One region of the Verminephrobacter aporrectodeae subsp. tuberculatae genome, then DNA from elsewhere that is predicted to be linked to it. Evidence: riboswitches for the same ligand, from Rfam matches in the RefSeq annotation. Region 1 holds a riboswitch; the other holds the start of a gene.
The links. Region 1 has a riboswitch for S-adenosylhomocysteine ahead of ahcY (adenosylhomocysteinase). Riboswitches for the same ligand answer to the same signal wherever they lie in the genome.
Positions count from the first base shown of each region.

Region 2: linked by a shared signal. The riboswitch ahead of metH (methionine synthase) and the one ahead of ahcY (adenosylhomocysteinase) in region 1 are both predicted to bind S-adenosylhomocysteine.

Region 1 is NZ_QZCX01000002.1:671,142-685,493, forward strand. Features, by position in the region: gene D5041_RS11015 (sensor histidine kinase) at 1-169, opposite strand, end outside; gene glmU (bifunctional UDP-N-acetylglucosamine diphosphorylase/glucosamine-1-phosphate N-acetyltransferase GlmU) at 166-1,593, opposite strand; gene tyrS (tyrosine--tRNA ligase) at 1,661-2,893, opposite strand; gene D5041_RS11030 (M23 family metallopeptidase) at 3,086-4,429, shown strand; gene D5041_RS11035 (anhydro-N-acetylmuramic acid kinase) at 4,466-5,572, shown strand; gene erpA (iron-sulfur cluster insertion protein ErpA) at 5,645-6,010, opposite strand; gene D5041_RS11045 (bactofilin family protein) at 6,071-6,472, opposite strand; gene D5041_RS11050 (DUF6776 family protein) at 6,578-7,291, opposite strand; gene rpsI (30S ribosomal protein S9) at 7,398-7,790, opposite strand; gene rplM (50S ribosomal protein L13) at 7,787-8,230, opposite strand; gene D5041_RS11065 (23S rRNA (adenine(2030)-N(6))-methyltransferase RlmJ) at 8,414-9,307, shown strand; gene metF (methylenetetrahydrofolate reductase [NAD(P)H]) at 9,333-10,184, opposite strand; gene D5041_RS11075 (TlyA family RNA methyltransferase) at 10,181-10,966, opposite strand; gene ahcY (adenosylhomocysteinase) at 10,987-12,420, opposite strand; S-adenosyl-L-homocysteine riboswitch at 12,489-12,579, opposite strand; gene D5041_RS11085 (hypothetical protein) at 12,653-13,720, opposite strand; gene D5041_RS11090 (DNA-binding protein) at 13,871-14,242, opposite strand.
Region 2 is NZ_QZCX01000001.1:1,030,027-1,044,378, reverse strand. Features, by position in the region: gene D5041_RS04425 (NAD(P)/FAD-dependent oxidoreductase) at 1-630, shown strand, start outside; gene metH (methionine synthase) at 677-3,406, opposite strand; S-adenosyl-L-homocysteine riboswitch at 3,436-3,547, opposite strand; gene radC (RadC family protein) at 3,651-4,364, shown strand; gene rplU (50S ribosomal protein L21) at 4,559-4,876, shown strand; gene rpmA (50S ribosomal protein L27) at 4,891-5,148, shown strand; gene cgtA (Obg family GTPase CgtA) at 5,304-6,374, shown strand; gene proB (glutamate 5-kinase) at 6,442-7,590, shown strand; gene D5041_RS04390 (amino acid ABC transporter ATP-binding protein) at 7,649-8,386, opposite strand; gene D5041_RS04385 (amino acid ABC transporter permease) at 8,420-9,085, opposite strand; gene D5041_RS04380 (amino acid ABC transporter permease) at 9,145-9,903, opposite strand; gene D5041_RS04375 (transporter substrate-binding domain-containing protein) at 10,030-10,929, opposite strand; tRNA gene D5041_RS04370 (tRNA-Tyr) at 11,364-11,450, shown strand; tRNA gene D5041_RS04365 (tRNA-Gly) at 11,469-11,542, shown strand; tRNA gene D5041_RS04360 (tRNA-Thr) at 11,608-11,682, shown strand; gene tuf (elongation factor Tu) at 11,754-12,944, shown strand; tRNA gene D5041_RS04350 (tRNA-Trp) at 12,961-13,036, shown strand; gene secE (preprotein translocase subunit SecE) at 13,132-13,518, shown strand; gene nusG (transcription termination/antitermination protein NusG) at 13,515-14,105, shown strand; gene rplK (50S ribosomal protein L11) at 14,228-14,352, shown strand, end outside.

The sequences.
Region 1 (14,352 bases):
GGGCGTTCAGCGTGTCGGGGGGCAGTTCGCACAGCGACTCGCGCACCAGCGCGCCGTAGGCGCCGACATGCCGCAGCGGCGCGCGCAGGTCGTGCGCGACGGCGCGCAGGAGCTCCTCCTGCGCCGCGGCCATCTCGGCCAGCTGCTGCGCGGCGTCGGCCTGCGTCATGGTTTCGGGCGCTTGGCAGGGCGGGCCCAGCCGGGAATGCTGATCTGCCGGCCGCGCGCCACGCTGAGCGCGCCGGCGGCGGTGTTTTTGGTGATGTTGCTGCCCGCGCCCACGGTGCCCCCGGCGCCAATGGTCACGGGGGCCACGAGCACGCAGTTGCTGCCGACGTGCACGTCCGCCTCGATCACGGTGCGGTGCTTGTTCGCGCCGTCGTAGTTCGCGGTGATGCTGCCGGCGCCGTAGTTCACGCGCTCGCCCACCGTGGCGTCCCCCAGATACGCCAGGTGGTTTGCCTTGGCGCCGTCGGCCAGGCTGCTGTTCTTCACTTCCACGAAGTTGCCGATATGCACCGCGCGGCCCAGTCGGGTGCCCGGGCGCAGGCGGGCAAAGGGGCCGACGTGCGCGCCTGCGCCCACCGTGGCGCCGGAGTTTTCGCCGTCGATGTGCGTGTAGGGCTGGATCACGGCGTGCGCAGCGATGCACGCATTGGCAATCCAGCAGTGCGCGCCGATCTGCACGCCAGGGCCCAGTTCCACGCGGCCGACGAAGACGCAGTTCACGTCGATCTCCACGTCCTGCCCGCAGACCAGCGCGGCGCGCACGCCGCTGCGGGCGTCGTCGCGCAGATCGAAGCGCGCGGGGTCGGCGAGGCGCACGCCCTGCTCCATGAGCGCCTGCGCCTGGCGCAGTTGCAGCGCGCGCTCCAGATCGGCCAGTTGCCGCGGGCTGTTCACACCGGCCACCTGCAGCGCGTCGCTGATGCGCTGCGCCACCACGGGGACGCCGTCGGCCACGGCCTGCGCCACGACGTCCGTGAGGTAGTACTCGCTCTGGGCGTTGTCGCGGCTCAAGCGCGCGAGCCAGCCGCGCAGCTGCTGCGCGGGAGCGGCCATGATCCCGCTGTACACCTCGGTGATCGCGCGCTGCTCCTCGGTCGCGTCCCCGTGTTCGACGATTCCCTGCACGGCGCCCTGCGCGCCGCGCACGATGCGCCCGTAGCCCGTCGGGTCGGGGTGCTCCACGCTCAGCAGCGCCAGCCTGCCGCCTGCTGCGGCGCCGAGCAGTGCGCGCAGGGTATCGGCGTGCGTCAGCGGCACGTCGCCCGAGAGCACGAGCACCGTGGCGTCGTCGCGCAGCTGCGGCGCGGCCTGCTGCGCGGCGTGGCCGGTGCCCAGCTGGGGTTCCTGGCGCACGAACTTCAGCTCCGGGCCGCCGGCCTGCGCACCGCCTGCGGCGGCGGCCTCGACCTGCGCCGCAGCGTGGCCGGTGATGACGATGGCGCTGCGCGCCTGCAACTGCACGGCCTGGTCCAGCACGTGCAGCAGCAGCGGGCGCCCGGCCAGGCGCTGCAGCACCTTGGGCAGGCGGCTTTGCATGCGCGTGCCCTTGCCGGCGGCGAGGATGAGGATGTCGATCGGGGTCATGGAATGTCCGGGTTCCGTGCGCGGCGCGGGCAGAGCGCACGCATGCGCCATGGACCCCGGGGGTGTCTCACGTGAGCACCACGCGCGCAAACCGGCGTTTGCCGACCTGCAGCACATAGGTTCCGGCGCCGAGCCGCAGGCCCTTGTCGCTGACCACGCTGCCGTCGATGCGCACACCGCCGCCGTCGATCAGGCGCTGCGCCTCGCTGGTCGATGGCGCCAAGTTGGCCTGCTTGAGCAAGGCGCCAATGCCCAGCGGCGCGCCGGGCAGGGACAGCTGCGGGATCTGCTCGGGGACGCCGCCCCGGCTGCGGTGCATGAAGTCCTGCTCGGCCGCGTCCGCCGCCGCCGCGCTGTGAAAGCGCGTGGTGATTTCCTTGGCCAGCAGCACCTTCGCGTCCTTGGGGTTGCGGCCCTGCGCGACCTCGGCCTGGAGCGCCTGGATCTCGGTCAGCGAGCGAAACGACAGCAGTTGGTACCAGTTCCACATCAGCGGGTCGGAGATCGACAACACCTTGGCGTACATGGTGTTGGCGTCTTCGGCGATGCCGATGTAGTTGTTTTTCGACTTCGACATCTTCTCCACGCCGTCGGTCCCGACGAGCAGCGGCATGGTGAGCACGCACTGCGGCTCCTGGCCGTACTCCTGCTGCAGATGGCGGCCCATGAGCAGGTTGAATTTCTGGTCGGTGCCGCCGAGCTCCAGATCGCTCTTCAGCGCCACCGAGTCGTAGCCCTGCATCAGCGGGTACAGGAACTCGTGCACCGAAATCGACTGGCCGCTGGCAAAGCGTTTGTGGAAATCGTCGCGCTCCATCATGCGCGCCACGGTGTACTTGGCGGCGAGCTGGATCATTCCCGCGGCGCCCAGGGGCTCGCTCCATTCGCTGTTGTAGCGGATCTCGGTGCGCGCCGGATCGAGCACCAGGCTCGCCTGGCGGTAGTAGGTCTCGGCGTTCGCCCGGATCTGCCCGGGCGTGAGCGGCGGGCGGGTGTCGTTGCGCCCCGAGGGGTCGCCGATCAGGCCCGTGAAGTCGCCGATCAGAAAGATCACCTGGTGACCCAGGTCCTGCAACTGGCGCAGCTTGTTGAGTACCACCGTGTGGCCGATGTGGATGTCCGGCGCCGTGGGATCGAGCCCCAGCTTGATGCGCAGCGGCTGGCCCGAGGCCTCGGAGCGCACCAGCTTCCCGACCCAGGCGTCCTGCGGCAGCAGTTCCTGGGCACCGCGCAGCGAGATTTCCAGGGCCTGTCGGACCGCTTCGGAAACCGGGGACGTTGTAACGACTGATGGATGCATAAGGGGGTTTTTTGGGATGTCCGGACAGACTGCGTCGCCGCTATACTCCGGCCTGCTTTGCAAAGGCGGGATTCTAAGTGGGCCCGCTGTTTCCGCCCTCACCCTGACCCAAGCCCGTGCGCTCTGCCAAGCTGATGTAGCCGCAGCGGGAAAACGCCGGGGCTTCGCGCGATCACCCTGGGGATAGCAGCTTTGATTTACGGCCTGACCCGCGCCAGCAGCGCTTTTTTTCTCTACCGACTGTCGCGCACGATCCAGCGCTATCCCGGACGCATTGGCGCCGCTGTCGCGGCCTTGCTGCTGACGGGCGGCGGCGGCGCGTTCGCCGTGGCGTCCCTTGCGCCCGATCCGGCCGAACTGCCGGTGCGCATGCTCAGCCATTCCGTCGAATCGCTGGCTGAGAACCGCATGCTCAGCGAGCTGCAAGCCCCCGGCTTCTCGCTGTTTCGCTCCGAGCAACTGCGCAGCAGCGATACGCCGGAATCCCTGCTGCGGCGCCTGGGTGTGGCCGACCCGGCCGCGGCCGCCTTTCTGCGCAGTGACCGGTTCGTGCACCAGAACATGCTGGGTCGCAGCGGCCGCAGCGTGTCGGCGCAGACCACCGACGACCACCGTCTGATTCGCCTGACGGCGCGCTGGGTGCCCGACGGCAGCGGCAACTTCCGCCGCTTGGTCGTGGAGCGCACGGGCGATGGCTTCAGCTCGCGTGTCGAAAACGCCAAGATGGCGCTCGACAGCCGCCTCGTCGGCGGCGTCGTGAACAGCTCGCTGTTCGCTGCCACCGACGCATCGGGCATCCCGGACGCCGTGGCCGTGCAACTGGCCGAGATCTTCTCGGGCAGCATCGACTTCCAGCGCTCGCTGCGCAAGGGCGACCGCTTCTCGGTGGTGTACGAGACCCTGGAGGCCGATGGCGAGGTGCTGGGCAGCGGCCGCGTGCTCAGCGCCGAGTTCGTGAACGACGGCAAGGTCCACCAGGCGGTTTGGTTCCAGGGCGCGTACTACACGCCGGAGGGCACCAGCCTGCGCCGCGCCTACCTCACCTCCCCGGTGGAGTTCTCGCGCGTGACCAGCGGCTTCAAGATGCGCCTGCATCCCATCCTGAAGACTTGGCGCGCCCATCTGGGCACCGATTTCGCCGCGCCCACCGGCACGGCCGTGCGCACCGTGGGCGACGGCACGGTGGAGTTCGCCGGCGTGCAGAACGGCTACGGCAACGTGGTCTTCGTCAAGCACCGCAACCAGCACGTCACGGTCTATGCGCACCTGAGCCGCATCGACGTGCGCACGGGCCAAGCGCTCAGACAAGGCCAGACGCTGGGCGCTGTGGGCGCCACGGGCTGGGCCACCGGTCCGCACCTGCATTTCGAGTTCCGCGTGAACGGCCGGCACCAGGATCCGATGACCATCGTCGCGCAGAGCGAGGCGGCAGCGCCCGTCTCGCCCGCTGCACGCCCCGCCTTCGCGCGCCTGACAGCGAATATGCGCGTGCAGCTATCGGCTGCGGCCCTGATCGGTCAGGCCAGCGTCGATTGATTCCTGCGCGCGCACCGCAAACGGGCCGGCCCGCCAGTGTCCGATCTGTACATCGGCCTGATGTCGGGCACCTCGCTCGACGGCATCGACGGGGTGCTGGCGGATTTCTCCGGCCCGCGCATGCGGGTCGCGCAGCACGCCAGCGCCGCATTCGCACCCGAACTGCGCGCCGTGCTGCGCGACCTGAACACCCCCGGTGAGAACGAACTGCACCGCGCCGCGCTCGCAGGCAATGCGCTGTCCCGGTCCTATGCCCGGGTCGTGCGGACGCTGCTGGAGCGCAGCGGCGAGCCCGCCAGCGCGATCCGCGCGATCGGCGCGCATGGGCAGACCGTGCGGCACCGCCCCGGGGAGTTCGACGGCACCGGCTACACGCTGCAACTGGGCAACCCCGCGCTGCTCGCCGAGCGCACGGGAATCGCCGTGGTCGCCGATTTCCGCAGCCGTGACGTCGCCGCCGGCGGGCAGGGCGCGCCGCTGGTTCCCGCGTTCCACCAGGGCGTCTTCGGGCGCGCGCAGGAGACCGTGCTGGTGCTGAACGTCGGCGGCATCGCCAACCTCAGCGTGCTCGGGGCGGACGGCAGCGTGATCGGCTTCGACTGCGGCCCGGGAAACGCCTTGATGGACGACTGGTGCCGGCAGCACACCGGCGAGCTGTTCGACAGGGACGGCGCCTGGGCCGCGCGCGGCCAGGTGCTGCCGCAGCTGCTGGCCGCGCTGATGCAGGAGCCCTTCCTGCAGCAGCCACCGCCCAAGAGCACGGGGCGCGATCTGTTCAATCCGGCCTGGCTCTCCGCCCGGCTGCGCTGCTGCGCGGGCGCGGCTGCGGTTGACGTTCAGGCCACGTTGACGGAGTTCACCGCGCGCGCATGCATGCAGAGCGCCAGAGCCTATCCCGGCCAAATCCTCGCCGTATGCGGGGGCGGCGCCCTGAACACCCATTTGATGGAGCGCCTGCGGGTGGCGGCAGGCCCGTCGCTCCAGGTGCTGGCCAGCGACGCCCTGGGACTGCCCGCCCTGCAGGTAGAGGCCGCGGCCTTTGCCTGGCTGGCGCGCCAGACGCTGCGCGGTGCACCGGGCAACCTGCCCGGCGTGACGGGCGCAGCCGGCGCGCGCGTTCTGGGGACGGTGCATCCGGCCTGATCCGTCGCGCACCCCGCCCCCGCGGGGGCGAAAAAAAACCGCCCGAAGGCGGTTGTTTTCATGCGCGGCAATTTACGCGGAGAAGCTCGAACCGCAGCCGCAGGTGCTGGTCGCGTTCGGGTTCTTGATGACGAATTGCGCGCCCTGCAGGTCTTCCTTGTAGTCGATCTCGGCGCCGACGAGATACTGGTAGCTCATGGCGTCGATGAGCAGCGAGACACCGTTCTTCGTCATGGTGGTGTCGTCTTCGTTGGTGATTTCATCGAAGGTGAAACCGTATTGGAATCCCGAGCAACCGCCGCCCTGCACGAAGACGCGCAGCTTCAGCTCGGGGTTGCCCTCTTCGGCGATCAGGTCCGCCACCTTGGCCGCCGCGCTGTCCGTAAACAGAATGGGTTCGGGGATTTCGGTCTGGATGTTTTCTGCAACAGCGTTCATGGGGATACTCCGGGTTCAGGGGCTAAGGGGCAATACTACTGCCAAGCGCTCGGGTTCACATCACGGGTGGCTGGACGCCAACTCCAGTGGGGGCTTTCCTTCGACCAGCACGGCCGCCTCTGCGGGAACCAGTTGCCCGGCAACCACGGCCCCCTGGTGCATCTCCAGCGCCGCGTAATGCACGCTGCCCGTGACCCGCGCCCTGGGTTGCAACTCCAGGAACTGCGCATGCACGGGGCCGATCATCTGGCCGCCAATGACGACGTGGTGAGCGTGCACCGTGCCCTCGACACGGGCCGTCTCGGAGATCACGAGGATGCTGGGCTGCTCCGGCTGCGCGCAGATGTCCCCCACCACCTCGCCGTCGATGCGCAGACCCTCGGAAAAATGCACCTCCCCCTCGATCCTGCTGCCCTGGGCGATCAGGCTTTTGATGGGGGGTTGCTTCTTGCGGGAAAACATAGGATCCGGGCTCCTGGAGATGCGGCTGGGCCAAGCGGCCGGCATGCGGGTTGGCAACGCCCGACGATACACCCACTCCCGGCTGGCGCATCTGCAAGCCGGGGCCTATTTGAGCGCCATGGTCTGCACGGCACGCACTGCCGTGCCTTCCAGCACACGTGCGGTAACAGTCTTTACCACGGTGTTCGGCGGCAGGTCGAACACGCCCTCGACGCGGCGGTATTGCCTGAGCTGCAGCGGCTGCCCCTGCGGCGGCAGGGTCTGCGTCCAGGGCCTGCCGTCGCGGGTGCCGGCGAGCATCAGCTCCAGACTCCCGTTGAAGTCGGGCGCGTTGCGCGTGGCCTGAATGACCAGCACCTGCCAGCGCAACTGCATTCCCGCGAGCACTTCCGCCTGCAGGGCGCGAATCGCCGGCCCCTGCGTCTTGGCAGCGGGAATCAGCTTTTCGAAGAAGCCCAGGTCCTCGCGCAGCGTCTGGTTGTCCGCTTGCAATTGCCGCACCTGCGCCAGCAGGCTTTCCTTGGCGGCGCGCTCGGCGGCGAGCAGGCTTTCGGCCGTGAGCGCCACCGCCTGCCGCTGGCGCTCCTGCTCGTGTAGGCTGGCAAGCTCGCTCCTGAGCGCGAGCCACTCGGCGCGCGTGCCGGCATCCAGCCTGGCGACGACGGGTTTCCCGGAATCGAAAACCCGGAACGCGGCGACTGCGCACAGGCCCAGCAGCACGGCCAGGGCGAGCCAGCGAAAGGGCCAGGGCAGGGCGCTGCGGACTGCAACCCGGGGGGCGCTGATGGTCAGCCGGTGGCGCAGAAGGCGAAAGCGCATGGTGATGAGAAGAAAACCGCCCTTGGGCGGTTTTCTGCCGAGCAGGGCAGGGACACAGGGCCCCAAGCCGGGGATACCGCGCGCCGGGAAGGGAGTCCGGACCAGCTCAACGCTTGGAGAACTGCTTGGCGCGGCGTGCGGAATGCAGGCCGACCTTCTTGCGTTCCACCTCGCGCGCGTCGCGCGTCACGAAACCGGCCTGGCTCAGGACGGGCTTGAGCGCAGCGTCGTAGTCGATGAGCGCGCGGGTGATGCCGTGGCGCGCCGCACCGGCCTGGCCGGATTCGCCCCCGCCGTGCACGTTGATGCGGATGTCGAAGCTCTCGGCATGGTTCGTCAGCGCCAGGGGCTGCTTGGCGATCATGATCGAGGTTTCGCGGCCGAAGTAGGACTGTATGTCCTTGCCGTTGACCGTGATCTTGCCGCTGCCTTTTTTCAGAAATACGCGCGCGACGCTGGACTTGCGCCGGCCCGTGCCATTGTTCCATGCACCAATCATTTCGAGGCTCCCTGGATTTCCAGCACCTTGGGCTGCTGGGCGGTGTGGGGATGCTCGGCACCACCGTACACCTTGAGTTTCTTGATCATCGCGTAGCCCAAGGGGCCCTTGGGCAGCATGCCCTTGACCGCTTTTTCCAGCGCGCGGCCGGGGTGCTTGGCCTGCATGTCGCGGAAGTTCGTGGCCTTGATTCCGCCGGGGTAGCCCGAGTGCCGGTAGTACACCTTGTCCAGGGACTTGGTGCCGGTGACCTTGAGCCGGGCGGCGTTGACGATGACGATGTAGTCACCGGTATCGACGTGAGGCGTGTAGATGGCCTTGTGTTTGCCGCGCAAACGGAGAGCAACTTCGCTGGCTACTCGTCCGAGGACCTTGTCGGTCGCGTCAATCACAAACCACTCGTGCACGACCTCAGCGGGTTTTGCGCTGAATGTGGGCATGGGGGGTTCCCAAGAAAGGGTGGGGTGGTTTGGTGGTCCTTTCATCCACGGTCGGTGCAACTCTTGTTGGGAAGCCTCTCCGGTGGACGTCGATCTTCGCCGCGGGACCACGAAAACGCTGCGAAGCCCGCGATTATACGAACTTCTCGGGGGAGCGCGGCGCCGCGCCGTTACCATCGGAGCATGTTCAGCTATCGCCACGCCTTCCACGCGGGCAATCATGCCGATGTGCTCAAGCACACCGTGCTGATCGCCGCCTTGCAGCACCTCATCGAAAAAGACGCGGCCCTGACCGTGCTCGACACGCATGCGGGCGCGGGCCTGTACCGGCTCGACGGGGACTGCGCGCGCACCAGCGGCGAGGCCACGCACGGCGTGGCGCGTCTCTTCGCCCCCGCGGTGCCGGCGCTTGCCCCGGCGTTGCAGTCCTACGTGGAGTTGGTGCGCGCCTTCAACCACCCCGGCGACACCCCCCGGGTGTACCCGGGCTCGCCCTTTATCGTGCAGCGCCTGCTGCGCGCGCACGACAGGCTCAAGCTGTTTGAATTGCATCCGACCGACCTGCGGTCGCTCGCGGGCAACGTGGCGCAACTGGAGGCGGGCCGCCAACTCGCCGTGCTGCATGAGGACGGCTTTGCGGGCGTGCGGAAATTCCTGCCCCCGCCGGCGCGGCGCGCCCTGGTGCTGTGCGACCCGAGCTACGAGATAAAGAGCGACTACGGCAAGGTTCTGGACTTCGCCACCGACGCGCTCGCGCGCTTTGCCACCGGCGCCTATGCGTTCTGGTACCCGATCATTCCCCGCCCCGAAGCGCATGGCCTGCCGCGCCGCTTGAGGACGCTGGCGAACCAGGCGGGCAGGGGCTGGCTGCACGCCACGCTGACCGTCAAGTCGAGCCGGATCACGGCAAGCGCCGACGGCGAGGTCAGGCGCCCCGGTCTTCCCGCGAGCGGCATGTTCCTGATCAACCCGCCCTTCACGCTGAAAGCGGCCCTGCAGGCCGCGTTGCCGCAGATGGTGCAGTTGCTGGCGCAGGACAGGCACGCCGCGCACACCCTGGAGTCATCCGGCGGCTGAGGTCCGGCGCGGGCGCGGGCGTGCGTCAGATCCCCAGCCGGCGGCAGATCTCCAGCGCCGCGGCGCTTTGGTTCAGCGTGTAGAAATGCAGCGCCGGCGCGCCTGCAGCGCATAGCCGATCGCACAGATCGGTCACCACGTCCAGGCCAAATGCCCGGATGCTGGCGCTGTCGTCGCCAAACGCCTGGAGCCGCAGGCGGATCCAGCGCGGAATCTCTGCCCCGCAGGCGTCGGCAAAGCGCATCAGCTGGGTCGAACTGGAGATCGGCATGATTCCCGGGACCACGGGCACCTCGGCGCCCAGCCGCTGGGCGTCTTCGAGAAAGCGCAGGTACGCGTCGCTGTTGTAGAAAAACTGCGTGATCGCGGAGTCCGCCCCGGCGCGCACCTTGGCCGCATACGCCTGGAGGTCGGCGTCGGGCGAGCGGGCCTGGGGATGCGTCTCGGGGTAGGCGGCCACTTCGATGTGGAAGTTGTTGCCGGTCTCGGCGCGGATAAAGGCCACCAGATCGCCCGCATGCTGAAACTCGCCGCCCAGGCCGTAGCCGCTGGGCAGGTCGCCACGCAGCGCGACCAGGCGTTTCACGCCCATGGCCTCGAGCGCGGCCAACTGCTCGCGGACCAATTCGTGCGTGGCGCCGACGCAGGAAAAATGCGCGGCCGCGCCCATGCCCTCGGCCAGAATTTCGCGCACGGTGGCGAAGCTTCCCGCCTGCGTGGAGCCGCCGGCGCCGTAGGTCACGGAGCAAAAATCCGGATGCAGCGTGTACAACTCCTGGCGCGCTGCGCGCAGCCGGTCCGCGCCCTGCGGCGTCTTGGGCGGGAAAAACTCGAAACTCACCGGAAAACCGGTGCCTTCTGCGCTGGCAGCAATCATGCGTTCCTCCTTGCGTAGACAAAAAACTCCCGGTTGCCGTCGCCCCCGCGGATCGGGCTGTCGATCCAGCCCCGGACCACGAGGCCAAGGTCGGCGCAGCAGCCCCGGATGCGGTTCTCCACCACCGCGTACAGCGCCGCGTCCCGCACGATACCGCCTTTGCCGATTTGCCCGGGTTGCAACTCGAACTGTGGCTTGACCAGCATCAGCAGATCGCCATCGGCGGCCAGCAGCGGCGCCAGCGCGGGCAGCACCAGCGTGAGCGAGATGAACGAGAGGTCACCGGTCACGATGTCAAAGGCTTCGGTGGCGGGCGTGGCCTGCCGCGTCGCCGCGCACGCCTGCCGCAGAGCGCTTGCCGTGAGTGCGCGCGCATTCAGGCCCTCGACGCAGAGCACGCGCGCATCGCCGCGCAGCCGCGCGTGCAATTGGCCATGCCCCACGTCCACGCCCAGCACCTGGGCCGCGCCTTGCTGCAACAGGCAGTCGGTAAACCCCCCCGTGCCCTGGCCCACGTCCAGACAGTGCCGCTGCGCGACGCAAGGGCCGGCCGCGTGCAAGGCGGCTTCGAGCTTGATCCCCCCGCGCGAGACGTAGCGGGACTCGGCGCCGTCGAGCAGGCGCAACTCGGCGTCGGCCGGAATCTCGTCCCCGTTCTTCGCCACCCGGCGCCACGGCGACCCGCAAGGCGGGCGCCATTCAACCCCCGACGCGATCAGCCGCTGCGCCTGCGAGCGCGTCGCGGCATTCCCGGATTGCAGCAAGAAAACATCTGCGCGCATCGGGCATCAGGCATCAGGCATCAGTAGCGGTAGGTTTCCGGCTTGTACGGCCCCTGCCGGGGAACCCCGATGTACGCGGCCTGCTCGGGCGTGAGTTCGGTGAGCACCGCGCCGACCTTCCGAAGGTGCAGGCGCGCGACCTTTTCATCGAGGTGCCGGGGCAGCACGTATACCTTGCCGCTCTGGTAGCGCTCGCGCTGCGTGAACAGTTCGATCTGCGCGAGCGTCTGGTTGGCAAAGCTCGACGACATCACAAAGCTCGGATGACCCGTTGCGCAGCCCAGATTCACGAGGCGGCCCTTGGCCAGCAGGATGATGCGCCGGCCGTCGGGGAAGATCACGTGATCGACCTGGGGCTTGACCTCCTCCCACGGGTACTGTTCCAGCGCGGCGACCTGGATTTCGTTGTCGAAATGGCCGATGTTGCAGACGATCGCCTGGTCCTTCATGGCCCGCATATGTTCGTGGCGGATCACGTCCCTGTTGCCCGTGGCGGTCACGAAGATGTCGGCCTTGTCGGCGGCGTACTCCAGCGTCACGACCCGGTAGCCCTCCATGGCGGCCTGCAGCGCGTTGATCGGGTCGATCTCGGTCACCCACACCTGGGCGCTGAGCGCGCGCAGCGCCTGCGCCGACCCCTTGCCCACGTCGCCGTAGCCGGCCACGCAGGCGATCTTGCCGGCGATCATCACGTCGGTGGCGCGCTTGATTCCGTCGAGCAGCGATTCGCGGCAGCCGTAGAGGTTGTCGAATTTGGACTTGGTCACCGAATCGTTCACGTTGATGGCACGGAACATGAGCCGGCCCTGCGCCGACATTTCCTTGAGCCGGTGCACGCCCGTGGTGGTCTCCTCGGTCACGCCGAGGATGCGCGCGCTCTTGCGGCGGTACCAACCCGGGTCGGCGGCCAGCCGGGACGCGATGGCGGCGAACAGGGCGCGCTCCTCTGCGCTTGCGGGGTGCTCCAGCACGGACGGGTCCTGCTCGGCCTGCCGGCCCAGATGCATCAGCAGCGTGGCGTCGCCGCCGTCGTCCAGGATCATGTCAGGCCCCTCGCCCTCGGTGTCGGCGGCGCCAAAGTCAAAGATGCGGTGCGTGTAGTCCCAGTAGTCGGCGAGCGTCTCGCCCTTGACGGCGAATACCGGCGTTCCGGTCGCGGCGATCGCGGCCGCGGCGTGGTCCTGCGTCGAGAAGATATTGCACGAGGCCCAGCGCACGCGCGCGCCCAGGGCCTGCAGGGTCTCGATGAGCACCGCCGTCTGAATCGTCATGTGCAGGCTGCCGGCGATGCGCGCGCCCGCGAGCGGCTGGCGCGCGGCAAACTCCTCGCGCAGCGCCATCAGGCCGGGCATCTCGGTTTCGGCGATGCGGATTTCCCTGCGTCCCCACCCGGCCAGGCCGATGTCGGCGACGCGGCAATCGGCATGGACGGGGGCCTCGACTCGTGCGTTCATATGGATGCTCCAAAGCAGGTTTGCCAAGCCACTACGCGCGGGAGGAGGACGCGCCCCATCGCACGCAAAGTGGATGAGCGTCGTTGCGCAAACAGGTTCTGCTGACTCCGAGCCTCACGCCCCGCCGGTGCTGGGGGCGCTGCAACGCTCCTCGGAGCCGCGGATTATAAAAAGTCCCCCGCGCGCCGCAAGGACGGCGTGGGCAAGCCGTGGCTCGCGGTCGGTACGGGGTTCAGGGCGTGGCGGAGAAGGGGACGTTGATGACAGCGTCGCTCTCCATCTGGTCCTTGCGCCTCAGTGTCACTTGCAAAGCGCCCTTGGCGCCCCCGCCCACGAGGTAGATGCTCGCGGCCTGCTTGCCCAGGATCTCGCCTTCCAGACCATCAAGGGTAAAGCTGTGGTTGTATGAGGTGATTCCGGTCTGGACACTGGTGCGCTGCTGGCGCGAGGCGCTGTCGAGCCGCGAGTTCTCGAACTTCAACTCGGGCAATTCCAGCTGCATGTACTTCCGGGTTTTGGGATTGGTGTAGTCGATGCGGACCCCGGCGAGCCTGCCTGTGACCGTATCCAACTCGGTCTCGTAGGTAACGTCTTCTACCTCCAGAATGCGACCGTCCGTGCCGGTCAATGTCCAGACGGTACCCACATAGCGCACTTTCCGGGTCTTGGGGGCGTCGGCTTGGTCGGTAAGCACTCCGAACACGGTAGTCCAGGAGATTCCCGTCGTGTCGGGTGTGGTGGCGCGCTCGTCCTCGCGGAGTCCGATGCCCCAGAGGGTTTCCTTCCGATGGCCCATGCTTTTGATGAGTTCGACGGTGACGTTGCTCCCGCGATCACCTTTGTAGACATAGCGGATATCTTCCCCGGACTGGCTGCGTTTGCCCTCCCCGTAGCGCCTGCCATCCACGGTAAAGGCATTGCGCCCGGCCTGGATGCGGCGCCGCGCCATGCCGTAGGAGGTGATGGATATCTTGCCGACGGAGAAGAGTTCGTTCTCCATGTAGCCCGGGCCGTCGAAGTCGATCACCGAGCCGTTGGGGTCGCTGATGGCATCGAACAGCGCCTGTTCATCGGTGGAGGACGAGGTGGGCTGAATGCAGTTATTGCTGTTGGCATCGCGTTGGGCGCACAGCGCCCCGGCCGGAGCAATGAAGGGGTTGGCGGTTCTTGTGTCGTCAGCACCGTTGCCGGAGCCAGAGTCGCCGCTGCCGTTACTGCCGCCGCCTCCTCCGCAGGCGGCAAGGGTCAGGCCAAGAAAGCAGGCAGACAGCCAGGACGGTAAGCGGGTGCGGGGCGCCATGGCATGAGCCGGGGATGAGAGTAAATGTCGCATATTGGTGAATCAAAAAGCAAAGAGACGCAAGTACCATGCCGTCGTCCGGTGGTGCTGCGTGGGAGATGGCGCAGACCCCCACATACGTTCCGGGGTCGGCCGGCGGATCGTACAGGATCATCCGGCAAACCCGGCGCTGATCGACTCCAGGTAGTCGATCGCATCCTCCGTGCGTCCTTCCTGAACCAGTTGCAGCAGGGTCTTGTGGCGAAAGACGGGGATGGGCTCGTTTTTGACCAAAAAGATGGCGCGTTGGGCGTCCGGTTGCACGGCCATCGCGGCTGACAGCACGCGCATCAGGTCACGCAACGCGCGCTGGAGCCGCGGGGACTCGGGGTGGGTGCGCAGTGTGTTGCGGTGCACTCCTGCCAGCGTGGCCAGATCCTGGTGTTGCAGGCCCAGGGTTGTGGCGATGTTGGCGGCCGAAAAGAGCGGGCTGTCAGCCTCCCGCGCCGATTCGAGCATGTCCGCAAAGGCAGTGGCAGTCATGGCGTTGCTCCGAAGCGTTGTAGCAAAGCATATTCTATGCATATTTTTCGCATTCCTGATTGCTTGCTCGAAGAGGCTGTACCCGCGCAAGCAGGGCGCCCCGGACGCGA
Region 2 (14,352 bases), on a different contig from region 1:
CAGAGCCTGCCGCCGGACCTGGACTTGGCCGGGCGCCACGTCGTCGTGCACGGCGGCGACGAAGCCGCCGTGGCGCACGCCGTGGAACTGGCCGAGCAGGGCCGGGCGGCGCGCGTCAGCCTGCTGCACCGGCGCGACCTGTTCCAGGCGCCCGACGCATTGCTGCAGCGCCTGCGGCAACTGCGCGAGGCCGGACGCATTGCCGTCGAGGCCGCGCAGATCACCGGCATCATCACCAGCACCGCGGGCAAGCGCCTCACCGCGCTGCAAGTGGTCGGTGCACAGGAGAGCCCCCGGACCCTGCCCGTGGACGTGCTTTTGACCGTCCTCGGCCTTTCCCCCCGGCTCGGGCCGATTGCCGACTGGGGCCTGGCCATGGAACGCAAGCAGCTCGTGGTCGACACCGGGACGTTTCGCACCAACGTTGCGGGAATCTACGCCGTGGGCGACGTCAACACCTACCCCGGCAAGCGCAAGCTGATCCTGTGCGGCTTCCACGAGGCCACGCTCGCCGCCTTTGCCGCAGCCGAGGCGCTCAAGGGCGGCAAGGTGGCGCTGCAATACACCACCACCAGCGCACGCCTGCACCAGCTGCTGGGCGTGGCAGCCGCGCCGGCCACCCAGGTTTGACGGCCTGGCAAAGGAGCCGGGCAGCGCGGAGAACCCGGGACCGGTTTCAAAGATTTGGCGCCAGCATGCGCGCCAGCGCGGCCTCGTCCATCCCCCGGCGCCCGGCCATGTCGTGCACTTGGTCAGCGCCGATCTTGCCGACGCTGAAGTACCGGCTCTCGGGGTGGCCCATGTAGAAGCCGCTCACGCTGGCCGCGGGTGTCATGGCCAGGTTCTCGGTCAGGCCCATGCCGATTTCTGCGCAGCGCAGAACCTGGAACAGATCGGTCTTGGCGCTGTGGTCCGGGCAGGCGGGGTAGCCGGGGGCGGGGCGAATTCCGCGGTACTTTTCGGCGATCAGCTCGCAGGCGCTCAGCCGCTCGTCGGGCGCATAGCCCCACAGGTCGGTGCGCACGCGCTGGTGCAGGCATTCGGCAAGGGCTTCGGCCAGGCGGTCGGCCAGGCTCTTGAACAGGATCGCGGAATAGTCGTCGAGCGCGTCGGCAAAGTCCTTTTCCTTCTTTTCGACTCCAAGGCCCGCGGTCACGGCAAACAGGCCCGCGTAGTCGGCGATGCCCCTGGGCGCGACGAAGTCGGACAGGCAGCGGCTGGGGCGCAGCACACCGTCGATGGACTGCTTTTGCGTCTGCTGGCGCAGGCCGTACCAGGTCATGGCCACCTGGCTGCGGCTGTCGTCGGTATAGAACACGACGTCGTCGCCCACGCTGTTCGCGGGCAGCAACGCGAGCACGCCGCTGGCCGTGAGCCAGCGGCCGTCGATGATCTTTCTGAGCATGGCCCGGGCGTCGTCATGCACGCGCCTGGCCTGCACGCCCACCACCTCGTCGTCCAGGATCGCCGGGTAGGGACCGGCCAGGTCCCAGGTCTGAAAGAACGGACCCCAGTCGATGTATTTTTCCAGTTCGGCCAGGTCAAAGTTTTTGAACATGCGCCGGCCCGGCGCGCGCGGTACGACGGGCCGGCAGGCGGACCAGTCCATGGGCGTCCGGTTCGCGCGCGCCTGGGCCAGGGGCCATAGCAGCGCCGGCTTTTTCTTGGCGTGCAGGCTGCGCAGCTTGTCGTAGTCGGCGTTGAGCTCTTGCAAGTAGCTGCCCGCCACCTGGCCCAGCAGGCTCTGCGCCACGCCCACGCTGCGCGAGGCGTCGGGAACGTAGACCACGGGGCCTTCGTAGTGCGGGGCGATCTTGACGGCGGTGTGCACGCGGCTGGTGGTCGCGCCGCCTATCAGTAGCGGGATCTTGCGCATGCGGAAATGCGCGTCCTTTTGCATCTCGCCAGCTACATGCTGCATTTCTTCGAGGCTCGGGGTGATCAGGCCCGACAGGCCCACGATGTCCGCCCCTTCGACCTTGGCGCGCGCCAGGATCTCGTGGCAGGGCACCATCACGCCCATGTTCACGACCTCGAAGTTGTTGCACTGAAGGACCACGGTGACGATGTTCTTGCCGATGTCGTGCACGTCGCCCTTGACGGTGGCGATGACGATCTTGCCCTTGCTGCGCACGTCGCGCCCGGCCTGTTCGTCACGGCGCTTTTCCTCCTCGATATAGGGGATCAGGTGCGCCACGGCGAGCTTCATCACGCGGGCGCTCTTGACCACCTGCGGCAGGAACATCTTGCCCGCACCGAACAGGTCGCCGACGACGTTCATGCCGTCCATCAACGGGCCTTCGATCACGTGCAGCGGGCGGCCCCCCTGGGCCAGGATCTGCTGATAGGCTTCTTCGGTGTCCTCGGTGATGAAGTCGGTGATGCCGTGCACCAGCGCATGGCTCAGGCGCTCGCCGACGGTTTTTGGCGCCTCGGGCGTGCCGCGCCATTCGAGCTTGCGGCTTGCGTCGCGGGCACCGCTCTTGGCGCTTTCGGCGATTTCGACCAAGCGCTCGCCGGCGTCAGGGCGGCGGTTCAGGACCACGTCCTCGACGCGCTCGCGCAGCGTCGGCTCCAGGTCGTCGTATACGCCCACCATGCCTGCGTTGACGATTCCCATGTCCATTCCCGCGGCGATCGCGTGGTACAGGAACACGGTGTGGATGGCCTCGCGCACGGGGTCGTTGCCGCGAAAGCTGAACGACACGTTGGACACGCCGCCCGAGACCTTGGCGCCCGGCAGGTTCTGCTTGATCCAGCGCGTGGCCTCGATGAAATCGACCGCATAGTTGTTGTGCTCTTCAATGCCGGTGGCGACCGCGAAGATGTTCGGGTCGAAGATGATGTCCTCGGGCGGAAAATCGACCTCGTCAACCAGGATGCGGTAGGCGCGCGCGCAGATCCCGATCTTGCGTGCGCAACTGTCGGCCTGGCCCTTTTCGTCAAAGGCCATCACCACGGCCGCGGCGCCGTAGCGGCGCAGCAACCGGGCCTGGTGCTTGAAGGCCTCGACGCCCTCCTTCATGCTGATGGAGTTGACGATTCCCTTGCCCTGGATGCAGCGCAGGCCGGCTTCGATCACCTCCCACTTGGAGCTGTCGAGCATGATCGGCACGCGCGCGATGTCGGGCTCGGACGCGATCAGTTGCACAAAGCGCACCATCGCAGCCCGGCTGTCGAGCATGGCCTCGTCCATATTGATGTCGATGATCTGCGCACCGTTATCCACCTGCTGGCGCGCCACGGCCAGCGCCTGTTCGTACGCGCCGTCGAGGATCATGCGCGCGAACGCCCTGGAGCCCGTGACGTTGGTGCGCTCGCCAATGTTCACGAACAGCGAGCCCGCGCCAATGCTCACCGGCTCCAGGCCGGACAGTTTCATCGGGGGCAGCGAAATGGCAGACATGGACTCACCTGTGCAGGAACGACGGAGAAAGCAGGTGAGCGTCGTTGCAGTGGGCCCCGGGTCCGGCCCCTGGGTCGCCCAAGCCTGACGACGGGCCCTCGTGGTGGGGCCGGGCCTGCCGCTGCAACGCTCCTTGGGCGGGGGTGGATTCTAAGGGGGGCGCCGGCGCACACGCCATGAAAGTCCCGATAAACTGGCGCCGGACCCAGCCACCTGTTGGCCTTCGACGGTCGGCCCCTGCGCCATGCCTCTCAAAGACCTGCCCCTTGACGCCCAGCCACGCGAAAAACTGCTCGCGCGCGGCCCCGCTGCGTTGGCCGACGCCGAGTTGCTCGCGATCCTGCTGCGCACCGGCATCGTGGGCAAAGGGGTGCTGCAACTGGCGCAGGAATTGCTGGACCCGCCCGGCGCAGACGCCGCCACCGGGCAGCCGAGCGGTGGCTTTGGCGGCATTGCCGGGCTGCTGCACGCCAGCGCCGCCGATCTGCAACGCATCAAGGGCCTGGGTCCGGCCAAGCGCGCCGAACTGGTGGCGGTGCTGGAGCTGGCCCGCCGCGCGCTGGCCCAGCAGCTGTGCGAACGCGCAATCTTCGACGCCCCGGACACCGTCAAGCAGTACCTTCAGTTGCAGTTGGCCGCCAAGGGCCATGAGGTGTTTGCCGTGCTTTTCCTGGACAACCAGAACCACCTGCTGGCGCTGGAAGAACTGTTTCGCGGCACGCTCACGCAGACCAGCGTATACCCCCGCGAAGTGGTGCTGCGCGCGCTGCACCACCGGGCCGCCGCCGTGGTGCTGGCGCACAACCACCCCAGCGGCAGCGTGCAGCCCAGCCGCGCCGACGAGGCGCTCACGCAGACCCTCAAGACCGCGCTGGCGCTGGTTGACGTGCGCGTGCTCGACCATGTGATCGTGGCGCCGGGCCAGGCACTGTCGATGGCAGAAAAAGGACTGCTGTAATACCCCGGCGCCCGCTGCAAGGGCTGGTGCGGGGCGCGCAACCGGGCGAACGACAAAGCGCGCCGGGCCACGGGCGTGATCTTGCCTTGCCGGTGGACGCGTGGACAGCCGCAATGGCGGGCGATGCGCCCTGTGATATATTCGCGGGCTCCGCGGAAATCCGTCTGCAGAGCCCATATCAAGAGGTCCCCCCCATGTACGCGGTCATAAAAACCGGTGGCAAGCAGTATCGCGTTGCTTCCGGCGAAAAAATCAAAGTAGAACAGATTGCTGCGGACGTAGGCCAGGAGATCGTGATCGACCAGGTTCTGGCCGTCGGCAACGGCGCTGAGCTCATGGTGGGCACGCCCCTGGTGTCCGGCGCGACCGTGAAGGCCACTGTCGTGGCCCACGGCAAGCACGACAAGGTGCACATCTTCAAGATGCGCCGCCGCAAGCACTATCAAAAACACCAAGGCCATCGCCAGCAGTTCACCGAACTGCAAATTGGCGCGATTGCTGCTGCCCAGTAAAAGGAGCTGATGTCATGGCACAGAAAAAAGGCGGCGGCTCTACGCGAAACGGGCGCGATTCCAAGCCGAAAATGCTGGGCGTCAAGGTCTTCGGGGGCGCACTGGTCGGCGCCGGATCGATCATCGTGCGCCAACGCGGCACGCGCTTTCACCCCGGCAACAATGTCGGCGTGGGCAAGGACCATACCTTGTTCGCACTGGTCAACGGCCACGTGTCGTTCGGCACCAAGGGGGCATTGTCCAAGCAGACGGTGAACGTGACACCGGCCTGAGGCTTTTCCCCAGGCATTCCTTCCGGGGCCCCGCTTTGCCGGGGCCTTGTCGTTTGCCCTGCACGCTGGCGTGTTCGCGCCGTCCGGGGCAGGGGCGTCAGGAGGGCCGCCGTTGCGCCAGAATCAGCGGCTTGGCCGCCCACCACGGGATCTCCATGAAGTTCGTCGATGAAGCCTTGATTGACATTGCCGCAGGTGACGGGGGCAATGGCTGCGTGTCCTTTCGGCACGAAAAACACAAGGAGTTCGGCGGGCCCAACGGAGGCGATGGCGGGCGCGGAGGGCATGTGCAGGCGCTGGCCGACCCCAGCCTGAACACCCTGATCGATTTTCGCTACGCGCGCCGGCATGAGGCCAAGCGGGGCGGGCACGGCATGGGCTCGGACATGTTTGGCGCCGCAGGAAGCGACATCACCCTGAAGATGCCCGTGGGCACCATCATCACCGACGCAGAGACGGGCGCGCTGCTGCATGAGTTGCTCACCCCGGGTGAACTCGTCACCCTCGCCAAGGGCGGCGACGGCGGGTTTGGCAATTTGCGCTTCAAGAGCGCCATCAACCGCGCGCCACGGCAGAAAACGCCCGGCTGGCCAGGCGAGAAGAAAAGTCTGAAGCTGGAATTGAAGGTGCTCGCCGACGTGGGGCTTCTGGGCATGCCGAATGCAGGCAAGTCGACCTTCATCGCCGCGGTTTCCAACGCCCGCCCGAAGATTGCCGACTATCCGTTCACTACGCTGCACCCCAACCTGGGCGTGGTGCGGGTCGGCCCCGAACAGAGTTTCGTGCTCGCCGACATTCCGGGCCTGATCGAAGGGGCGTCCGAAGGCGCAGGGCTTGGGCACCAGTTTCTGCGCCACCTGCAACGCACGCGCCTGCTGTTGCACGTCGTTGATCTGGCGCCGTTCGATGCCGCGCAGGATCCCGTCACCCAGGCCAAGGCCATCGTCTACGAACTGAAAAAGTACGATGACCGGCTCTACGGCAAGCCGCGCTGGCTCGTGTTGAACAAGCTGGACATGGTGCCGCTGGATGAACGGGAGGCGCGCGTCGGGGATTTCGTCCGGCGCTTCCAGTGGAAGGGGCCGGTGTTTCAGATCTCCGCGCTCACGCGCGAAGGCTGCGAGCCGCTGATCCATGCCATCTTCCGCCATGTGCAGGGCGAGCAGCGCGCGGAAAACGAACCGGCGCAGCCGGACCCCCGGTTTGCCGGGGACGCACCCGCCTGAGCCCAAGCGCCCATGGCCGGTCCAGGGTGCGGAAAAAACGCCAGCAACCAAAAGGCTCGAAGAGAAAATGCCTGCCGACGTATTGCGCAATGCCCGCCGCATCGTGGTCAAGGTGGGCTCCAGCCTGGTGACCAACGAGGGCCGCGGCCTGGATGAAACCGCCATTGCCCAATGGTGCTACCAGCTCGCGGCGCTGGTGCGGGGTGACGCGGGCGCACCCCGCGAGGTCGTGATGGTCTCCAGCGGCGCCGTCGCCGAGGGCATGAAGCGCCTGGGCTGGAACACCCGGCCGCAAGAAATTCATGCCCTGCAAGCCGCCGCCGCCGTGGGGCAGATGGGGCTGGCGCAGATGTATGAAACCAAGCTGCGCGAGCAAGGCCTGGGCAGTGCCCAGGTGCTGCTCACCCACGCCGACCTCGCAGACCGCGAGCGCTATCTGAACGCGCGCTCGACCTTGCTGACCCTGCTGCGCCTGGGTGTGGTGCCGGTGATCAACGAAAACGACACGGTCGTGAATGACGAGATCAAGTTCGGCGACAACGACACCCTGGGGGCCCTGGTGGCGAATCTGCTCGAAGCCGATGCGCTCATCATCCTCACGGACCAGAAGGGGCTGTACACCGCCGACCCGCGCCGTGACCCGTGCGCGCAACTCGTCCACGAGGCCCGGGCGGGGGATTGGACCCTGGAGGCCATGGCGGGGGGCGCGGGCTCCGGCATTGGCAAGGGCGGAATGATCACCAAGATTCTTGCGGCCAAGCGCGCGGCCGGATCGGGGGCCTCCACCGCCATCGCCTGGGGACGCGAGCCGGATGTGCTGCTGCGCCTGGCGCGCGGGCAGGCGCTGGGCACCCTGCTCGTGGCGCAGACCCAGAAAAAGCAGGCCCGCAAGCAGTGGATGGCGGACCATTTGCAGCTGCGCGGTTCCGTGATTGTGGACGCAGGGGCCGCGGCCAAGCTGCGCGACGAAGGCAAGAGCCTGCTGCCCATTGGCATGACGGCCGTAGAGGGTGATTTCTCGCGCGGCGACGTGATTGCCGTGCGCGACGCTTCGGGCGCGGAGATCGCCCGCGGTCTCGCGAACTACGCCGCCGCCGAGGCGCGCATGCTGTGCCGCAAGCCCTCCAGCGCGTTCGAGAAACTGCTCGGTTATGCGGCGGAGCCCGAGATGGTGCACCGCGACAATCTGGTGCTTGCTGCGGGTTCCGGTTCCTGAAGGCCCGCACGACGGCCCGCCGTGCACAGGCGGGCCGTGCGGGGGCATCTGCGCGCAGTCAGTGCTGCAAGATCTTGTTGAGAAAATCCCGGGTGCGCGGCTGGCGTGCACCGAGGTCGTTGAAGAACTCTTCCTTCGGGCAGTCTTCCAGGATCTTGCCGCCCACGTCCATGAAGATCACACGGTGGCTGACCTTGCGGGCAAAGCCCATTTCATGCGTCACGCACATCATGGTCATGCCCTCATTCGCCAAGCCCACCATCACGTCGAGCACTTCGCCGACCATTTCGGGGTCGAGCGCCGAGGTGGGCTCGTCGAACAGCATCACGATGGGGTTCATGGACAGCGCGCGCGCAATCGCCACACGCTGCTGCTGGCCGCCGGAGAGCTGGCCCGGGAACTTGTCCTTGTGCGCCATCAGCCCCACACGGTCGAGCATTTTGAAGCCGCGCTGCCTGGCGTCGTCCGCGCTGCGGCCGAGCACCTTGATTTGCGCGATGGTCAGGTTGTCCGTCACCGACAGGTGCGGAAACAGCTCGAAATGCTGGAACACCATGCCCACGCGGCTGCGCAGCTTGGGCAGATTGGTTCCGGGGTCGTGCAGTGCCACACCATCGACCGTGATCTCGCCCTTCTGAAAGGGTTCGAGCGCGTTGATGGTCTTGATCAGCGTGGACTTGCCCGATCCCGAGGGGCCGCACACCACCACCACCTCGCCCTTCTTGATGGTGGCAGAGCATTCGCTGAGCACCTGCACCGGGCCGTACCACTTGGAGACGTTCTTGAGTTCGATCATTTCCTGTTCCCTTTATCCAATCTCTTGCACGCATCAGCGAATGATCGCGATCCTGTGGTGCAGGCGCTTGACCGTCCAGGACAGCGCGTAGCACATCACGAAGTACAGCACCGCCGCGGCCAGGTAGGCCTCGATGGGACGACCGAAGTTCTTCCCCGCCACCTCAAAGCCCTTGAGCATGTCGTAGGCGCCGATCGCGTAGACCAGCGACGTGTCCTGAAACAGGATGATGGTCTGCGTGAGCAGCACCGGCAGCATGTTGCGCAACGCCTGCGGCAGCACCACCAGCTGCATGTTCTGGCCATAGGTCATCCCCAGCGCCTGGCCGGCGTACACCTGACCGCGCGCGATGGACTGGATTCCGGCACGCATGATCTCACTGAAGTAAGTCGCCTCGAAAGCGATGAAGGTGACGATGGCCGAGACTTCGGCGCCTACGGGCCGACCGATGATCGCCGGAACCAGCAGGAAGAACCACAGGATCACCATGACCAGCGGAATGCTGCGCATGCCGTTGACGTAGATCGCCGCGGGCAGCTCCAGCCATTTCCTGCCCGACAGGCGCATGAGCGCCAGCACGGTGCCAAAGAGCACGCCACCCAGGGTGGCGATGAAGGTCAGTTCCAGGCTGAAGTACAGGCCCTTGAGAACGAAGTTGGTGATCAGGTCCCAGTTGTAGAAGGAAAGGTCGAGATGCATGTCATGCCTCCCTTGGGGACAGCGAATACACGCGGCGGCGGACGTGGGGATGCAGCACGTCAATGCCCTCCCCGCGCGCCACCCGCAGCGATCATTCCCGGGATGCGCACGCAGCGTTCAATGAACACCATGATCCGGTTGATGGTGAATGCCGAAACGATGTAGAGCCCGGTCACGGCCAGATAGACCTCGATGCCGCGCGCGGTTTCCTCCTGCGCCTGCATGGCAAACATCGTGAGTTCCGCCACCGACACGGCAAAGGCCACGGAGGAGTTCTTGAAGATGCCCATGGTCTCGCTGGTCAGCGGCGGGATGATGATGCGAAACGCCATGGGCAGCAACACGTAGCGGTAGGTCTGGAACATGGTCAGGCCTACGGCCAGACCGGCGTAGCGCTGCCCCCGGGGCAGCGTCTGTATCCCCGAGCGCACCTGCTCGGCGATGCGCGCCGAGGTGAAGAAACCCAGCGCCAGCACCGCCAGCGCAAAGCCGGAGACGCCCTTGAGGACCGGAAACAGGCTGGGCAGGACGTGGTACCACAGAAAAATCTGCACCAGCAGCGGAATATTGCGAAACAGCTCGACCCAGGCGTTGCCCAGGCGCACGACCATGGGTCTGTGCTCCAAGGTGCGCAGCGTGCCAATCACCGAGCCCATGACCAGCGCCAGCACCAGCGCCAGCAGCGAAACGGACACCGTCCAGCCCCAGGCCGACAGCATCCAGTCCAGGTAGGTGACGGTGCCCCCCCTGCCGAAGCAGCCCGGCACCACGTCCCGGTCCATGGTGTCCTGGCAAAACACCTGCCAATCCCAGCTCATAGCGTCCCCCTTCGATCTCTGATTTCTGCTATCGCGTTCGCCGCAAGCCCGCGTCCAATGAGAAAACCCCCACAACCGGTCTGGCCGAAGGGGCGTCAAGCGTTCGGAAACGCGGTCTTCCAGAAATCACTTCTTCACGTAGTCTTCCATGGGCTTGTCGTTCGGGTTGGCCCAGGCGGCCTTGGTCGCGTCGGACAGGGGCAGGCCGATCGTGGTGTTGGTCGGAGGAATCGGCTGCATGAACCATTTGTCGTACAGCTTGGCCAGCGAGCCGTCGGCGATCTGGCGCTTGATGCTGTCGTCCACGGCCTTCTTGAAGCCGGGGTCGTCCTTGCGCAGCATGCAGGCGATGGGCTCCACGGACAGCACCTCGCCGACGATCTTGTAGTCAGCCGGCGCCTTGGACTTGGAGATGTTCCCCGCGAGGATCGATGCGTCCATGACGAACACGTCGGCGCGGCCGGTTTCCAGCATCAGGAAGCTGTCGGCGTGGTCCTTGCCGAAGACCTCCTTGAATTCGATGCCCCCGGCGCGCTCGTGCTTGCGCAGGTGCTGCACCGAGGTGGTTCCCGTGGTGACGGCCACGGTCTTGCCGTTCAGGTCCTTGATCGAGGTGATTCCCGAATTGGCCTTGGTTGCGATGCGCACCTCTTCCACATAGGTGGTCACGGCAAAGGCCGCGTCCTTTTGGCGCCCGGCGTTGTTCGTGGTGGAGCCACATTCCAGATCGACGGTGCCATTGCTCACCAGCGGAATGCGGTTCTGCGAGGTCACGGGCTGGTACTTGGTTTCCAGCTTGGCCAGACCCAGTTGCTTCTGGACGTCGAGCAGGATGCGCTCGCCCATCTCGGTGTGAAAGCCCACGTACTTGCCATTGCCCAGCGTGTAGGAAAGCCCCGAGGACTCGCGCACGCCCAGCGTCACGCTGCCCGATGCCTTTATCTTGGCCAGGGTGTCGTTGGCTTGGGCGAAGGCGCTGCTTGCGACCAGGGCGGTCACGGCAAGCGCGATCCATTGTTTTTTCATAGCGATCTCCTTGTGTTGAAAAATTGGTCAGAACGGGACTGGTCGGTGGGGCGTCGGCACCGCAGGGCCTGCCAAGGCAGGGGCAACCGCAACCCACCCGGCCGCGCCGCAGGCTGTGTTTGTCGCCGCCGTGAAACTCCCATGCCGTTTATGCGCGCAATCATACAAAGTGCCTGCCCCGTGTTTACCCTTGGCGTGTGCGGCCTGCGTCCGCCGCAACCGGGCAAACCCTTTGCGCCATGGGGCTTGCGACGCAGCATTATCCACGCCAGCGACCGACGCCCGGGGCCCAGGCCCCGTTCGCTGCGCCTTGAAGACCCGCTCTGACCGTGGGCGTGCTGGTGCGCTGCGGTAGCCATTCAAAGGAAACGGGAAGCCGGCAAGGAGCCGCTTTCCGAATGGGCAAAGACTGGTGCTAGAATCCAGGATTCTTCGGAGGGGTGCCCGAGTGGCTAAAGGGGGCAGACTGTAAATCTGTTGGCTTCACGCCTACACTGGTTCGAATCCAGTCCCCTCCACCAGCGCGCGCGGGGACCGATGCGGGAGTAGTTCAATGGTAGAACCCTAGCCTTCCAAGCTAATGACGCGGGTTCGATCCCCGTCTCCCGCTCCATTTTGCACGCCGTGCTGGTTTGTCGAGTTGAAATTTTTGCCGCCGCGCAAGCGGCGAGCCAAGTCGCCCATGTGGCTCAGTGGCAGAGCACTCCCTTGGTAAGGGAGAGGTCGCGGGTCCGATTCCCGCCATGGGCACCAGTTTCAGGTGCGTCCGGTTCGGGTTGCGCCGGTTTTTTTGTATCGGTATAGGTTTTTTCGGAGTCGGAAGAATGGCAAAAGGAAAATTCGAACGCACCAAGCCCCACGTCAACGTGGGGACGATCGGTCACGTGGACCATGGCAAGACGACGCTCACGGCAGCCATCGCCACCGTGCTGTCTACCAAGTTCGGCGGCGAGGCCAAGGCCTACGACCAGATCGACGCAGCCCCCGAGGAAAAAGCCCGCGGCATCACGATCAACACCGCGCACGTGGAATACGAGACGGCCAACCGCCACTACGCGCACGTGGACTGCCCCGGCCACGCGGACTACGTGAAGAACATGATCACCGGCGCCGCGCAGATGGACGGCGCCATCCTGGTGTGCTCGGCCGCCGACGGCCCGATGCCGCAGACGCGCGAGCACATCCTGCTCGCACGCCAGGTCGGCGTTCCCTACATCATCGTGTTCCTGAACAAGTGCGACATGGTCGACGACGAGGAACTGCTCGAACTCGTCGAGATGGAAGTGCGCGAACTGCTCGACAAGTACGACTTCCCCGGCGACTCCACCCCGATCATCCGCGGCTCGGCCAAGCTCGCGCTCGAGGGCGACAAGGGGCCGCAGGGTGAAGAGGCGATCATGAAGCTCGCCGAGGCCCTGGACAGCTACATCCCCACGCCCGAGCGCGCCATCGACGGCAGCTTCCTGATGCCCGTGGAAGACGTGTTCTCGATCTCCGGCCGCGGCACCGTGGTCACCGGGCGCATCGAGCGCGGCGTCATCAAGGTCGGCGAGGAAATCGAAATCGTCGGCATCCGCGACACGCAGAAAACCACCTGTACGGGCGTGGAAATGTTCCGCAAGCTGCTCGACCAGGGCCAGGCCGGGGACAACGTCGGCCTGCTGCTGCGCGGCACCAAGCGCGAGGACGTGGAACGCGGCCAGGTGCTGTGCAAGCCCGGATCGATCAAGCCGCACACCCATTTCACCGCCGAGGTCTACGTTCTGAGCAAGGACGAGGGCGGACGCCACACGCCGTTCTTCAACAACTACCGCCCGCAGTTCTACTTTCGCACGACCGACGTGACCGGCGCCATCGAGTTGCCGGCGGACAAGGAAATGGTCATGCCGGGCGACAACGTCTCGATCACCGTGAAGCTGATCAACCCCATCGCCATGGAAGAAGGCCTGCGCTTCGCAATCCGCGAAGGCGGGCGCACCGTGGGCGCGGGCGTCGTGGCCAAGATCATCGCCTGACAGAGAGAGGGCATACAGGGGCATAGCTCAATTGGCAGAGCGTCGGTCTCCAAAACCGAAGGTTGTAGGTTCAATTCCTACTGCCCCTGCCACCTGAATGTGGCACAGAACGAGAGCCCGCCAGATATTGGCGGGCTTCGGTGTCTTGATCGGCGCCATGAAATCGCAAGCAGGAAATAACGCAAAGATGGCCACTTCACCGGTTGAAACTGTCAATACAGGCGCAGACAAGGCCAAGCTCGCTGCAGTGTTCGCCTTGGTCCTTGCGTCGGTTGCGGGGTTTTACCTGCTCGGCCGGCAGGGCGCGCTCGTGCAGTGGGCCGCGCTGGGCGGCGGGCTGATCGCGGCTGCGGGCGTTTTTCTGGTCTCGGAACCCGGCCGTCAGTTCGTGGCCTTTGCACGCGACGCGTGGCGCGAAGTCAGAAAGGTCGTCTGGCCGACGCGCAAGGAGGCCCTGCAGATCACGGCCTACGTGTTTGCCTTCGCGGTGGTCATGGCGCTGTTCCTGTGGCTCACCGACAAGACGCTGGAATGGATCCTGTACGACCTGATTTTGGGATGGAAAAAGTCATGACGACCGCGGCCGAATTCACGGGGGCCCAAGCCTCTGCAGGCGCTTTGGCAAATCCCGACCTGCGCTGGTACATCGTCCACGCCTACTCGGGAATGGAGAAGGCCGTGGAGCGCAATATCCAGGAGCGCATCAGCCGTTCGGGAATGCAGGACAAGTTCGGCCGCATCCTGGTGCCGACCGAGGAAGTCATCGAAGTCAAGAGCGGCCAGCGCAAGACGACGGAGCGGCGCCTGTTCCCCGGCTACGTGTTCGTGGAAATGGTCATGGACGACGACACCTGGCATTTGGTCAAGCAAACCAACAAGGTGACCGGTTTCGTCGGCGGTGCGAAGAACCGCCCCGCGCCCATCTCCGAAGACGAGGTGCAAAAGATCGTCAGCCAGATGCAGGAAGGCACCGACAAGCCGCGCCACAAGATCGAATTCATGGTGGGTGAGCTGGTGCGCGTCAAGGAAGGTCCGTTCACGGACTTCAACGGCTCGGTCGAAGAGGTGAATTACGAAAAGAGCCGCGTGCGCGTCTCCGTGATGATCTTCGGTCGCTCCACGCCGGTGGAACTGGAATTCGGTCAGGTCGAGAAAACCTGACCCCCAAGTTGGATGCCGCACTTTTCGACTCGGTGCGGACATCGTGGCAGTTGAGTCGTCAACCCCGGGGAGCCGGTCGCCGCATTGCGGCGCAGGCGTCATGACCCGCAAGGAGCAAACATATGGCGAAGAAAATCGTCGGCTTCATCAAGCTGCAAGTGCCAGCTGGTAAGGCCAACCCATCCCCACCGATTGGTCCCGTACTGGGCCAGCGCGGTCTCAACATCATGGAGTTCTGCAAGGCGTT